One region of the Janthinobacterium sp. 17J80-10 genome, then DNA from elsewhere that is predicted to be linked to it. Evidence: predicted binding sites of a transcription regulator. Region 1 holds the regulator's gene; the other holds the start of a gene.
The links. Region 1 encodes sigma-54, which starts transcription at its own class of promoters, with help from an activator protein. Its sites were predicted from a motif close to TGGCANGNAANCTGCTTT; they were not measured.
Positions count from the first base shown of each region.

Region 1 (7,191 bases):
ATCAGTTTCAGGGCGCCTGCCTGATTGAGCAGCACGAAGCCGAATTCGCCAGCCTGCGCCAGGCCCAGCCCCGTGCGCAGCGCGACGCCCGTAGGCGCGCCCACCAGGCGGGCAATTCCCATGATCAAGCCGAACTTCAGCAACACGATAATGCTCAGGAACAACAGCACGAGCCACCAGTATTCAATCACCAGGCGGACATTGAGCAGCATGCCGATGGTGACAAAAAACAGTCCCAGCAGCACATCCCGGAACGGCTTGATGTCCTCTTCCACCTGGTACTTGAATTCTGTTTCCGAAATCAGCATGCCGACAACGAAGGCGCCCAACGCCAGCGACAGGCCGGCTTTGTCTGTAATCCACGCCACCCCGAGCGTCACCAGCAGCAGATTCAGCATGAATAATTCCTGCGAGCGGCGCTTGACCACCACGCGGAACCAGGCGCGCGTCAACTTCTGGCCGATCACCAGCAGCAGTACCAGGACCATCACCGCCTTCAGCGCCGCCCAGCCCAGTGTGACCAGCAAACCCTCGCCAGGCCGCGCCAGTGCCGGCACCAGGATCAGCAACGGCACGAACGCCAGGTCCTGGAACAGCAGCACCCCCATGATGTTGCGCCCGTGGGCGCTTTCCAGTTCAAGCCGTTCGGCCAGCAGCTTGGAAACAATGGCCGTAGACGACATCGCCAGCGCCGCGCCCAAGGCGAACGCTGCTGGCCAGCTGATATCCGCAAGTTGCGGCAAGGCCCAGGCCAACAGCCAGCCACAGCCCATCACCACGACCGTGGTCAGGCCGACCTGCGCCAGGCCCAGGCCAAATACCGTGCGCCGCATGGAAGACAACTTGGGCAGGGAAAATTCCAGCCCGATCGAAAACATCAGGAATACGACACCCAGCTCGCCCAGGGTATGCGTGGCCGGGCTCTCCTTGGCAAGGCCAAAGGCATGGGGCCCCAGGAGGATGCCCACCACCAGGTAACCCAGCATGGGCGGCAAATTGAGGCTGCGAAAAGCCACGACAGCCAGGACTGCAGAGCCCAGCAACAACAAGGTTAATTCAAGCGCCGACGACATGTTTTCAAGGAAGCGGCAGCGAAGATGCTGCCATTGTGTTAACTCAAGAGGGGCGGTTTGTTTATTTCTGGCAGGTTTTTTGCTTGCCTATTTCGTTTATACTTCTCCCATGAGTGTAACCGATGAAAAAACCTTGACGAAAATTTTTGACGAAAATAGTGCCGCCCATGCCTTGAACCTGGCGCGCGAAACGCTGCAAATCGAAGCCGATGCCATTCTTGCTTTGAAACAGCGCTTTGCCGGCGAGGGAAGCCAGCACTTTACCGATGCGCTCAAGTTGCTTCTTGAATGCAAGGGCCGCGTCGTTGTCTCCGGCATGGGAAAATCCGGCCACATCGCCCGCAAGATTGCCGCCACGCTGGCATCAACTGGCACGCCCGCGCTGTTTGTCCATCCGGGCGAAGCCGCGCATGGCGACCTTGGCATGGTCACCGCGCAAGACGCCTTCGTCGCCATTTCCAATTCCGGCGAAACCGCCGAATTGCTCGACATCGTGCCCCTGATCAAGCGCATGGGCGCAAAAATGGTCGCCATGACCGGCAAGCCCGGCTCGACCCTGGCGCAACTGGCCAATGTGCACTTGAATGTCGCAGTGGACAAGGAAGCCTGCCCGCTGAACCTGGCGCCAACCGCCAGCACCACCGCCACCCTCGCCCTGGGCGACGCCTTGGCCGTGGCGCTGCTGGATGCGCGCGGCTTCCGCGAAGAGGATTTCGCCCGCTCGCATCCCGGCGGCGCGCTCGGCCGCCGACTTTTGACCCATGTGCGCGACGTCATGCGTAGCGGTGCTGCGGTTCCCGCCGTGACCGGAGGACTGTCGCTGTCGGCCGCACTGATGGAAATCAGCCAGAAAGGCATGGCCATGACCGCCGTCGTCGATGATGCCTTCCGCCCGATCGGCGTCTTCACCGACGGCGACTTGCGCCGCATGCTCGAACACACACAGGATTTCAGCAAGCTGAAAATCGCCGACGTCATGCATGCCAATCCGCGCACGATCGGCCCTGACCAGCTGGCGGCGGATGCCGCCCAGATCATGGAGCAGTTCCTGATCAACCAGTTGCTGGTCACCGACACCGATGGCAAGCTGGTCGGCGCGCTCCACATCCACGACCTGACACGAGCCAAGGTAATCTGATGGAACACCAGGCAAGCGCGCGCGCAGCACGAATCAGGCTGATGATTTTCGATGTCGACGGCATCCTCACCGACGGCAGCCTGCACTATGGCCCGGAAGGCGAAGTCATCAAGACGTTCAACGTCCTGGACGGCCATGGCATCAAGCTGCTGCAGCAATCCGGCGTGGCCACTGCCATCATCAGTGCGCGCCAGTCAGCGCTGGTGGTACGCCGGGCCAGTGATCTCGGCATCACCCATGTATTCCAGGGCGTGCACGACAAGCGCGCCGCCTTCGAGCAATTGCTCGACAAGACAGGCATTGCGCCAGAAGCTTGCGGCTTTGTCGGCGATGACGTGATCGACTTGCCGATCCTGTTGCGCGTCGGTTTTGCCGCCAGCGTGCCCAATGCTCATCCCGAAGTGAAAAGCCGCGTGCATTTCATTACCAAGGCGGCCGGTGGCGACGGCGCTGCGCGCGAACTGTGCGATTTCATTTTGCATGCCCAAGGCAATTACGAAGCGGCGCTCGCGCCCTACCTGGCATGAAAGACCGGCGCGCCGCGGCCAACCGCTTCCAGCTTGGGCTGGTGCTGGCGCTCGCCGCATTGCTGGCGCTCGGCAGTTTCTGGCTGCTCGACGTCATGCGGCGCGGCATTGAAGACAGTCTGCCTGCGGTGCAGCGCACCGAACCCGACTATTACGTCGAGCGCTTTAATTTTGTCAGGCTGGCGAAAACCGGCGAAGCCCGTTATCACATTGCCGGCGAACGCATGACGCATAACCCGCAGGACGATTCCTATGAAATTGCCCGTCCGGTCATGAAAGCCCTGAGCGCAAAACGTCCGACGACCACGATCGTGGCCGAACGGGCACTGGCCAACAGTGACATGAGCCAGGTGCGCCTGTTTAACAACGTGAAAATGGAACGCCCCGCATCAACAAGCTCGCGGCATTTGCGCCTGATCTCGGAATATATGCTCGTACTGCCGGATGACGACACCATGAAAACCGACCGCCCAGTGGAACTTGTTTCCGGCACCACCGTTTTGTACGGTACCGGCATGTTTGCCAACCACGCGACGGGAGAATTTAGCCTGGCAAGCAAGGTTCGTGGCACCTTGCAACCCCGAATGACACAATGAAGCAAGTCATTTCCAATGCATCACTGGATTTCTTTCCCATGAAACGATTTTTCTTCTTATCGCTGTTTGCGCTCAATATGCTGGCGACCGGCATTGCCTATGCTGAAAAAGCCGATGCTGACAAACCCACCAATGTCGAAGCCAACCAGATGGCTTACGATGATGTCCGCCAGGTCAATACCTTTACCGGCGACGTCGTCCTGACCCGCGGCACGCTCATCATGAAAGCGCACAAGATGGTGGTAACGCAGGATCCTGCGGGATACCAGTTTGCCACCCTGCACGCAGGCCAGGGCAAACCGGCCAGCTTCCGGCAAAAGCGCGACGGTGGCGCGAACCTGTGGATTGAGGGTGAAGCAGAACGCATTGAATACGACAACAAGGCCGATGTCGCAAAACTGTTTTCCAAGGCCAAAATGCGCCGCCTCGAAGGCACCAAGGTCACCGACGAGGTCGAGGGCGAATTCATTTCTTATGATAATCGCACGGAATTTTTCGCTGTCAACAACACCTCCTCCGATAGCAGCAAACCCGGCGCCGGACGTGTCAAGGCGGTCATTCAACCGCGCAACGAAGCCAAGAAATGAACCAGGAATGATCAGCATGAGCAGCAAACTTCTTGCCCGCGGATTACAGAAAAGCTATGGCGCGCGCCAGGTATTGCGCGACGTTTCTCTGGAAGTGGGCAGCGGCGAAGTGGTCGGCTTGCTTGGCCCTAATGGTGCCGGCAAGACCACCGCTTTTTACATGATCGTCGGCCTGGTGCCGTCGGATGCGGGCGATATCGAGCTCAACGAGGTGAGCATTTCCCGCTTGCCGATTCACCGGCGTGCCAACCTCGGCCTGTCCTACCTACCCCAGGAAGCCTCGGTTTTTCGCAAGTTGACGGTGGCGGAAAATATCCGTGCCGTGCTGGAACTGCAGCGCGATGATGGCAAGCCATTGTCGAAAGCGGTTATCGAAGAAAAGCTCGACCTGTTGCTGGCAGAGCTGCAGATTGAAAAGCTGCGCGACAGCCAGGCCCTGTCGCTTTCCGGCGGCGAGCGCCGTCGCGTAGAAATCGCCCGGGCACTCGCAACCAGCCCGCGCTTCGTGTTGCTGGACGAACCCTTTGCCGGTGTCGACCCGATTGCCGTGATCGAAATCCAGCGCATCGTGCGCTTTCTCAAGGAACGCGGGATTGGCGTGCTGATCACCGACCATAATGTGCGTGAAACGCTGGGCATTTGTGATCGCGCCTATATCATTAACCAGGGTGTCGTGCTGGCCAGTGGCCGCCCGGATGACATCATCGCCAACGAGTCGGTGCGCCGGGTCTATCTTGGCGAACATTTCAGGATGTAAGCAAGCGGCATCGCCATGAAACAGTCACTTCAGCTACGCGTATCGCAGCATCTGGCATTGACGCCGCAGTTGCAGCAGTCGATCCGGCTGCTGCAATTGTCGACGCTGGAATTGCAGCAGGAACTGGAACATATCCTGGCTGACAATCCCATGCTCGAGCGCGTTGACGATCCGCTCGACCATTCGGTGCGCCTGCTTGCCGATGGCGCCATCAACCAGACCAGCAGCCCGGCGGAAAAGTCCGCCGCCGAAGATGCGCCGGCGGCCGATGGCGAAACTGCCTATGAAGGCGCAGAAGGCGGCGAGGCGGCGGATGGCGGCAATGGCGAGGCCGACTGGAGTTTCGACGATGTCGCCCGCACCGGCAAGAACCCTGAAGACGACGACTCACGTCCGCAACTGGAAGCGCACCACATCACGTTGCGCGAACACCTGCTGGAACAGATGCGCCTGACCAGCCATGAGACGCGTGATCGCGCCCTGATGGAATTGATCATCGACGCCATTGACAACAATGGCTACCTGGAAGAGCCGCTCGAGGAAATTCATGCGCGCTTGCCTGCCGAGCTGGAAATCGATCCGGAAGAATTGGCCATCGCCCTGAAACTGGTGCAAAGTTTCGAGCCGGCCGGCGTCGGCGCGCGCGACGCCGGTGAATGCCTCGCACTGCAAATCCGGCGCATGCCGAAAGTGCCGATGGTGACACGACGCATGGCGCTGACCATCGTCGAAAAGCACCTCGGCCTGTTTGCGCAGCGCGACTTCAACAAGCTCAAGAAACTGCTCGATTGCGATGACGAGGATTTGCGCGAAGCACAGTGCATCATCCGCCAGTGCAACCCCCATCCCGGGGCTGTCTTTGCCAGCGATGCCGCCGACTATGTCGTGCCGGACGTAATCGTCAAGCGCGGCAAGAACGGCTGGCAAGTCATGCTCAATCATGATGTGATGCCCCGGCTTCGCGTGAATGCCTTGTACGCGAATATCCTCAAGCAAAACAAGGGTGAGGGCTCACTCACTTCGCAATTGCAGGAAGCAAAATGGCTCATCAAGAACATGCGCCAGCGCTTCGACACGATCCTGCGGGTTTCTCAAGCCATTGTGGAGCGACAACGCAATTTCTTTTCGCATGGCGCCGTCGCCATGCGCCCTCTTGTCTTGCGCGAAATAGCTGATACACTAGGTTTACACGAGAGTACTATTTCTCGTGTAACAACGCAGAAGTACATGCTGACGCCGCATGGCATGTTTGAGCTGAAGTATTTCTTCGGCAGCCATGTCGCCACAGAAGCCGGCGGCGAAGCTTCATCAACGGCGATACGGGCGTTGATCAAACAATTGATAGGAGCTGAAGACCCCAAGAACCCCCTCTCTGACAGCAAGATTGCAGAAATGCTGGGGGAGCAAGGCATGGTCGTTGCCCGGCGCACTGTGGCCAAGTACCGCGAAGCCTTGAAAATCCCGCCAGTCAACCTGCGCAAGTCCTTGTAGTAGTCCTTGCAGTATTTGTTGTATTCGTTGCTGTGTTCAGGCGACACGCACTTGCCTTTGTCGACCGTGAACCGCCAGTGACCTTATTTTAAGGAGCGCTGTATGAATCTGACCATCAGTGGACATCATCTCGAACTGACCCCTCCTATCAGGGAATATGTGCATGCCAAGCTGGAGCGCATCAGGCGCCACTTCGACCATGTCATTGATGCTGCGGTCATCCTCACCGTGGACAAACTTGCAGAGAAAGACAAGCGCCAGCGGGCTGAAATCACCTTGCGCATGCGGGGCAAGGATGTCCATGTGGAATCCATCGCGCATGACCTTTATGCCGCAATCGATGGGCTGGTCGACAAACTCGACCGTCAGGTCCTCAAGTACAAGGCCATCCTCCAGGATCACCAGCACCAGGCCATCAAGCACTTGCCGGAATCCATGACGGCCGCACCGGAAGAATAAAACCGGCGCAATCAACTTCTGCAAATGTAACCAGGGGCGCGCCAAGCGCCCTTTTTATTACCCGATCATGAACGACCATATCCTGACCCGCATCCAGCATCGCACTGGCATGCTCACCCTGAACCGCCCGCAGGCACTGAACTCGCTGTCACTGGAAATGGTGCGCGCCATGACGCGCGCGCTGCTGGACTGGCGCGATGACGATGCAATCAAGGCGGTGTTCATCCACAGCAATAGTGAAAAAGCCTTTTGCGCCGGCGGCGATATCCGTTTTTTTTACCAGTCCGGGCAAGCCACGCCACAGCAAGGCAGCGCCCTGATAGAGGATTTTTTTACCGAGGAATATGCGCTTAACCGGCTGATCCATCACTACCCCAAGCCCTACATCGTGCTCATGGATGGCATCGTGATGGGTGGCGGCATGGGCATTGCCCAGTGCCACTCAGCCGGAAGGCTGCGGATCGTCACTGAACGCAGCAAGCTCGCCATGCCCGAAGTGAATATTGGCCTGTTTCCGGACGTCGGCGGAAGTTATTTCCTGTCGCGTGCGCCGGCTCAGATCG
Region 1 is NZ_CP035311.1:3,953,136-3,960,326, forward strand. Features, by position in the region: gene EKL02_RS17695 (monovalent cation:proton antiporter family protein) at 1-1,073, opposite strand, end outside; gene EKL02_RS17700 (KpsF/GutQ family sugar-phosphate isomerase) at 1,183-2,211, shown strand; gene EKL02_RS17705 (HAD family hydrolase) at 2,211-2,738, shown strand; gene lptC (LPS export ABC transporter periplasmic protein LptC) at 2,735-3,334, shown strand; gene lptA (lipopolysaccharide transport periplasmic protein LptA) at 3,373-3,921, shown strand; gene lptB (LPS export ABC transporter ATP-binding protein) at 3,938-4,678, shown strand; gene EKL02_RS17725 (RNA polymerase factor sigma-54) at 4,694-6,169, shown strand; gene raiA (ribosome-associated translation inhibitor RaiA) at 6,272-6,628, shown strand; gene EKL02_RS17735 (enoyl-CoA hydratase/isomerase family protein) at 6,696-7,191, shown strand, end outside.

Region 2 (7,191 bases), 310 kb from region 1:
ATCGAAAAGCCGCGCCGTGGCGACCATCTCCTCGCGGGTATAGGCGAACATTTGCGCCATCTTTGGATTGACGAAGCGGAATCCGCCATTCTGCGCAATGTAGACGCCGACGACCGAATTTTCGGCAAGGCCGCGAAACATCGATTCGGCCTGCTGAAGGTTGCTTTTTTCCTGTTCGATGCGGCTGAACAGGTCGCCGATCTGACGGGCAGAGTGCGAAAACACGGCAGCGAGCTGGCCGATTTCGTCATTGGAATCGACCTTCAGCGTTGCGACGTACCTTCCGTGTGCCAGTGCCTGGCTATGCTCGGCCAGCTTGCGCAAGGGATGCACGATTTTCCGTCGGACGGCGGCAAAGACGAAAATCAGCACGCCGATGTCAACCAGGAGCAGTCCATACATTTTTGCGAGTGCATGTTCCTGCGCGGTTTGTATCTCACTGGTTAGCGCACCCACCAGTATTTCGGCATCCGCAAGCACGCGTGCCGAACTTTCGGACACGGCCCTGGCCGCGGCCGGCGGCAAGTGTGGCGCGCCCAGGAAATCCGATTCGACCAGCTTGCGGTAGTCTTTCCAGTCTTTTCGCGTGGCCAGCAACAAGGGGGAGATTTTCCGTGAAACGGGCCTGAGCTCGTAACCGAACGCCTTGCCGCCTGCGGCCAGGGCGGTCAGTCCCGTCTCGAACTCTTGCAGCAGCACGCTCACGGATTTCTGCCCAGGAGCGTGTTCTTGCTCGCCCTTGAACGTTTCAAAGGCAATTTTCTGGCTGAGCATGCGCAGCCGGCCGGCGACATTGACGGTTTCGGCAAAGCCATTCAGGTTGCGCAGAGTGGCATGCATCACGAGAAGATTGGCGACTGCAATCACCAGGATCAGCAGGAAAATTGCCCCGACCTTCTGGCTGATGGTGAAATTTGCATAGCGCAAGTTGCGGATGCCCTGCGTGGCCTTCAGCATGAGCGTCCCTATTGCGTGTGCCTGCATCATTTCCATGGCGCTTGCCAGATGAAGGATGTGGCGTCATGCAAGATGGCTGGTATCGATGGACCTGATACCTTGAAGCAGATAAGGAATCGACTCACGATGACATTCGGCTTGTTACGTAAAAATTGCATGCCGCGACACAATTGCGGTAACCAGGACAGCGTGCCGCCATCCTGATGGCAGGATGGCTATCGAACAAGTATCAAACTTATGTTAGAGCCGGGTAAGTGCCATATGGCCCTACGGTGGGTTACTGAGAAATGATCTGGGTAAATCTGACCGCTGCCTGTGAGCGTCGTGAGACATTCAGTTTTTGAAAGACCGTGCTGAGATAATTTTTCACGGTCTTTCCGCTCAAGCCGAGTGCTTCGCCAATTTCCTTGTTGGTCTTTCCTTCGGCAACCAGCAACAGGATGCGATGTTCCTGGCGCGACAAGCCGCTGTCGCGCGCCAGGTGCACTGATTGCGCGCGCAATTTGGGCGACGCAGGCGGAAAAATAAGCGGGTCGAGAATCGACAGGCCTGCCGCAGCATTTTCGATTGCATCAAGCAATGCAGCCGATCCGATATTGTCGAGCAGGTAGCCATCGGCGCCGGCAAACAGGCTGGCAATCCTGGCGTCTTCGTTATCCAGCGCTGTCAAAAAGAGGACATGAATTGCAGGGTTTTCTACCAGGATTTTTCGGCACGCCTCCACCCCGGAGCCATCCGGCAGAAGCATTTCCATCAGCACGACGTTCGGCTTGAGACGCGCCGCAGTGGCGACAGCGCACGGTATGGTCTGGCATTCACCGACGATTTCCATATTGCGAGTACCGACGAATCCGCGCAGACCGGCGCGCATTACCTCATGAAAGCCAACCAGTAAAACCCGGACTGGCTTTTTACCATCCGAGGGCATTTGCATTCCCCTCTGAAAAAAGCGCAAAGTTTCGTTTTAAAGGCGCAGCAAGGGAAGTGCCATTCGGCCCTGACTTTGCACGCGCAATGCATTGTTATCCTGCTGACGACATTTGTGCGGCGCATTCCAGTGCGCCATGCACAAATCAAGTGCGGTGCCGCTTGAAAATGCGGGAGACAAGGTCGTTGGGGATGACATATTTTTACAGGCAAAATTTATGCCTGCGATAAGCGTGGTGCCGATGAAATCAACGCACCATCAGCAGGTAGAGCAGCAAGAGATTGAAGACGATCGATGCCGCCGCAACTGCGCGCCACAGCGACAGCGGGTCGCGTTGCGCCAGCGGCGCCTTGGCGGGCGCAGGCAGGGGCTTGCTGGCGCCGCGTTCCAGCGCCAGGACAAATTCCTCGGCGGTTTCGAAGCGCTGCAAGGGATCGCGCGCAATCGCCTTCAGGATGACATTTTCCAGCCACAGGGGAATGTCGGGGCGATAGCGTGTGGGTGGCACGGGCTCGCCGAAACGCGGCCTCTGGAAGGGCTCAATCTCGCCATAGGGGTAGTGCCGAGTCAGCATCTGGTACAGGGTCACGCCGGCGGCGTACAGGTCGGTCTGGCGCGATGGCTGGCCGCCCTCGAATAATTCCGGTGCCAGGAACGAGGGCGTGCCGGCGCGCGGCGCACCGCTGGTGGCTTCGGCTTCGAGCCCTGACTGCGCCACGCCGAAATCCAGCACCCGCAATTCGCCGTCGGCGCCCAGGTGAATGTTGGCTGGCTTGATATCGCGATGCAGGATGCTGCGGCGGTGCAGTGCGCCGATGGCGCGTGCCAGCCGCGTGCCGTGGGCGATCGCGTCCGGTATGATGAAATGCTGGCCGCCGTCGAGGTGTTGCTGGATGGTCGCGCCGTCATGCCACGTGCAGAGGTAATACAGGTAATTTTTTTGTTCAGGCGTAATGACCTGCGCAAAGAAACGCGCCACTGCGCGCTTGGCCAGCCATTCTTCGTGTGCAAAGGCCGAGCGTTCCTCGGCATCGTCGGCGCGATCGGGATGCAGGGTTTTCAGGACCAGCGGGCGCTGGCTTGCCGGGTCAATGACGCGGTAGACCATGGTCGCCTGGGAAGCGTGCAGAACGCTTTCCACGCGGTAGCCATCGATGGACTGGCCGGCCTTGAGTTTGGGCGGCAGCGGCAATTGCCGCGATGCCGAGACCGCGTCGCGCAGGTTTTCCTGTGGCAGTGCATCGATACGCAGCGCCAGCGCGCTGGCATTGTCGGTGGACCCGGCCCGCAGCGCGCTGGCCACCAGTGCCGCGGCAGTGGCTTCGGCATCGCGCTTGCCGGCGGCCAGATCGGCCAGCAGGGCGGTCATGTCGTATTCGGTCAGCGCCGACCAGACGCCATCGGTCGCCAGCAGCAGGATATCGCCTTCGCGCAGCTCGCCCATGCCATGGTCGAGCGCCAGGCGGGAATCCAGGCCAATGGCACGCGTCAGCACATGCTGCATTTCCGGACGATCCCAGACATGGTCGGCGGAGAGCCTGGTAAGCTTGCCTTCGCGCAGCAAGTACAGCCGGCTGTCGCCGACATGCGCAAAATAATAGAAGCTGCCGCGCACGACCACGCAGGTCAGGGTGGTTGCCATGCCGGATAGTTCCGGCCGGATCGAGCCCTGTTGCTGTACCCAGCTGTTGATGGCCTTCAGGACGCGCTCGAGCGCTTGCGTCACCGGCCAGGTGTCGGGCGTGGCGTAATAATCGGTCAGCAGCCCGCGCACCGTGTATTCCGATGCCTGGCGGCCGCCATCGTTGCCGGAAACGCCATCGGCGATTGCCGCCAGCAAGCCCTTGGTGGAAATCTCGGGCGCGCCAGGCGTGACCATGCCGACGAAGTCCTCGTTGCGGGGACGGGTTCCTGCTTCGGTGGCATGGCCGGCAGCGACTAGTAACGACATGATCTTATAACTCTGTTCCCGGCATTATAGTCAGATCTTCGCCGTCGTCATCGCAGCGCTGCCCCAGGTGGTGCGCCAGCGGCCTTTTACCATGGAAAGTCCGATCAGGGCGATGACCGCCAGCGACGCAAAAATGGTCAGGCCGATTTGATAGCTGCCGGTCAGTTGCTTGGAGTAGCCCAGGCTGGAGGCAAGATAAAAGCCGCCAATGCCGCCGGCCATGCCGACGAGCCCGGTCATGACGCCGATCTCCTTGCGGAAGCGCTGCGGCACCAGCTGGAATACCGCGCCATTGCCAGTGCCCAGCGCCAGCATCGCCAGCACAAATACGACGACGGCCATGATGGCTGAATGCAGGCCAAAGCTGGCGATAAAGAGGAATGTCGCTGCCAGGATGTACATGATCGACAGCGTCTTGATGCCGCCAATGCGGTCGGCGATACGTCCCCCTAGCGGGCGCACCAGCGAGCCGGCAAATACGCAGGCGGCAGTGAAATAGCCCGCGGTGACCGGCGACAGGCCGTATTGGCCATTGAAATAGATTGCCAGGGACGAAGCCAGCCCGGAAAAGCCGCCAAAGGTGACGCCATAGAAGAACATGAACCACCAGGCATCCTTGTCCTTCAGCACTTGCAGGTACTCGACCATCGATTTCGGCGGCGGTGCCGCCGGCGCATCCTTGGCAAACACCATATAGACGGCAAAGGCGACGCTGAGCGGAATCAGGCACCAGCCGAAGACATTTTGCCAGCCGAATGCCAGCGCCAGGCTGGGCGCGAACAGGGCGGCGAAGGCCGTGCCGGAATTGCCTGCGCCGGCAATGCCCAGCGCAGTGCCCTGGTGCTCCGGCGGATACCAGCGTGACGCCAGCGGCAGCGCTACTGCAAATGCGGCGCCGGCCACCCCCAGCAGGATGCCCAGCGTCAGGACGCTGGAGTAAGTGTCGAGCTTGCCCAGCCAGGCCCACAGCATGCCGGCAATGACAATCGCCTGGCCGATGGCACCCGCCTTTTTCGGCTTCAGGTGGTCCACGAGAACACCCATGACGATGCGCAGCAGCGCGCCGGCCAATAGCGGCGTGGCCACGATCATGCCCTTTTGCGCAGCGGTGAGACCCAGGTCTTTGGCGATTTGCACGCCAAGCGGCCCGAGGATGACCCATACCATGAAGCTCAGGTCGAAATAAAAGAATGCGGCCAGCAGCGTAGGCGTGTGACCCGCCTTCCAGAATGAAGATTTTTGCATATGTCCCCGGGAGTCCAAAAAAGTGAATGCAGTGCACTATGCAAGTGCCATGCCAACATTTTTGTGCGTACATATGTGGTGCACGCTGTGATGTGGGTCGGAAAATGTGTCGGGACGGTGCCTTGCACCAAATAGGTTTGGAAAATTCACCAGCACGGAGCGTCGCTGCATTTTTTTCGACGTTTTGGCTGCACCGACAACTGGCATTGCTTTTGCTTAGGGGTAGTGCAGAACAATCTGGAGGGTAGTGCAATGAAAAAGCTGAAGCTGGTAATGGTGGGTAACGGCATGGCCGGGGTGCGCACGCTGGAAGAGTTGATCAAGCTCGCTCCGGACGTCTACGACATCACTGTATTCGGCGCTGAGCCGTATGCCAATTACAACCGTATCCTGCTGTCGCCGGTTTTGGCGGGTGAGCAGACCATCAAGGACATCATGCTGAATGATGTCGACTGGTATGAAGAAAACAATATCACGCTGCATCTTGGTAAAAAGATCACGCAGATCGACCGCGCCCGTCGCCTGGTCATTGCCGAGGATGGCACCACCGCAGAATATGATCGCCTGCTGCTGGCCACGGGTTCCGACCCGTTCGTGCTGCCGGTGCCTGGCAAGGAACTCAACGGCGTGATTTCCTACCGCGATATCCAGGACACCAACGCCATGATCGAGGCGGCCGCCAAATACAAGCAGGCGATCGTTATCGGCGGCGGCCTGCTCGGCCTGGAAGCGGCCAACGGCTTGAAGCTGCGCGGCATGGACGTGTCAGTGGTGCACCTGTCGGGGGTGCTGATGGAGCGCCAGCTCGATTCCGTCGCCGGCAAGATGCTGCAAAAATCCCTGGAAGAGCGCGGCCTGAACTTCCTCTTGCAAAAAAATACCCAGGAAATCTTTGGCGATGAAAATGGCCGCGTGAAATCGGTGCGGTTCACCGACGGCACCGAAGTGCCGGCGCAGCTGGTAGTGATGGCCGTGGGCATCCGCCCCAACACGAAGCTGGCGGAATCGGCCGGCCTGCATTGCAACCGCGGCATCGTCGTCAACGACACCATGCAGACGTTCGATCCGCGCATTTACGCCGTCGGCGAATGCGTCAACCATCGCGGCACCGCGTACGGACTGGTGGCGCCGCTGTTCGAGATGGCCAAGGTGTGCGCCAACCACCTCGCCAATTTCGGCATCGGCCGTTACCAGGGATCGGTCACCTCGACCAAGCTGAAAGTCACGGGCATCGACCTGTTTTCCGCCGGCGACTTCATGGGCGGCGAGGGCACTGAAGAAATCATCCTGTCGGATCCCATCGGCGGCGTCTACAAGAAGCTGGTGCTCAAAGATGACAAGCTGGTCGGCGCCTGCCTGTATGGCGACACGGTCGATGGCACCTGGTATTTCAAGCTGCTGCGCGAAGGCAAGGATGTCGGCGAAATCCGCGATACCCTGATGTTCGGCGAATCCAATACAGGCCGTCCCGGCGACGTCGGCCATGAAGGCTATACCAAGGCCGCCGCGATGCCGGATGAAGCCGAAGTCTGCGGCTGCAATGGCGTATGCAAGGGCACCATCGTCAAGGCTATCAAGGAAAAAGGGCTGTTCACCCTGGAAGACGTGCGCAAGCACACCAAGGCATCGGCCTCGTGCGGCTCCTGCACCGGCCTGGTGGAGCAGATCATCATGGCGACGGCAGGGGGTGACTATTCCACTTCCGCCAAGGCCAAGCCGATGTGCGGCTGCACCGACCATACCCACCAGGAAGCGCGCGACGCCATCCGGGCCAACAAGCTGCTGACGATTCCCGCCGTGATGCAATTCATGGCGTGGCGCACGCCCAATGGCTGCTCCTCCTGCCGCCCGGCGCTGAACTACTACCTGATCTCGACCTGGCCGCACGAGGCCAAGGATGATCCGCAATCGCGTTTCATCAACGAGCGTTCGCACGCCAATATCCAGAAGGATGGCACGTACTCGGTGATTCCTCGCATGTGGGGCGGCGAAACCAGCGCCTCGGAGTTGCGCCGCATTGCCGACGTGGTCGACAAGTTCAAGATCCCGACGGTGAAGGTCACCGGCGGCCAGCGCATCGACTTGCTGGGCGTGAAGAAGGAAGACTTGC
Region 2 is NZ_CP035311.1:3,645,646-3,652,836, reverse strand. Features, by position in the region: gene EKL02_RS16230 (EAL domain-containing protein) at 1-957, opposite strand, end outside; gene EKL02_RS16225 (response regulator transcription factor) at 1,235-1,885, opposite strand; gene EKL02_RS16220 (bifunctional protein-serine/threonine kinase/phosphatase) at 2,133-3,836, opposite strand; gene EKL02_RS16215 (nitrate/nitrite transporter) at 3,867-5,081, opposite strand; gene nirB (nitrite reductase large subunit NirB) at 5,334-7,191, shown strand, end outside.
Region 2: the regulator sigma-54 is predicted to act here: its motif matches at 5,119-5,136, upstream of EKL02_RS16215 (nitrate/nitrite transporter).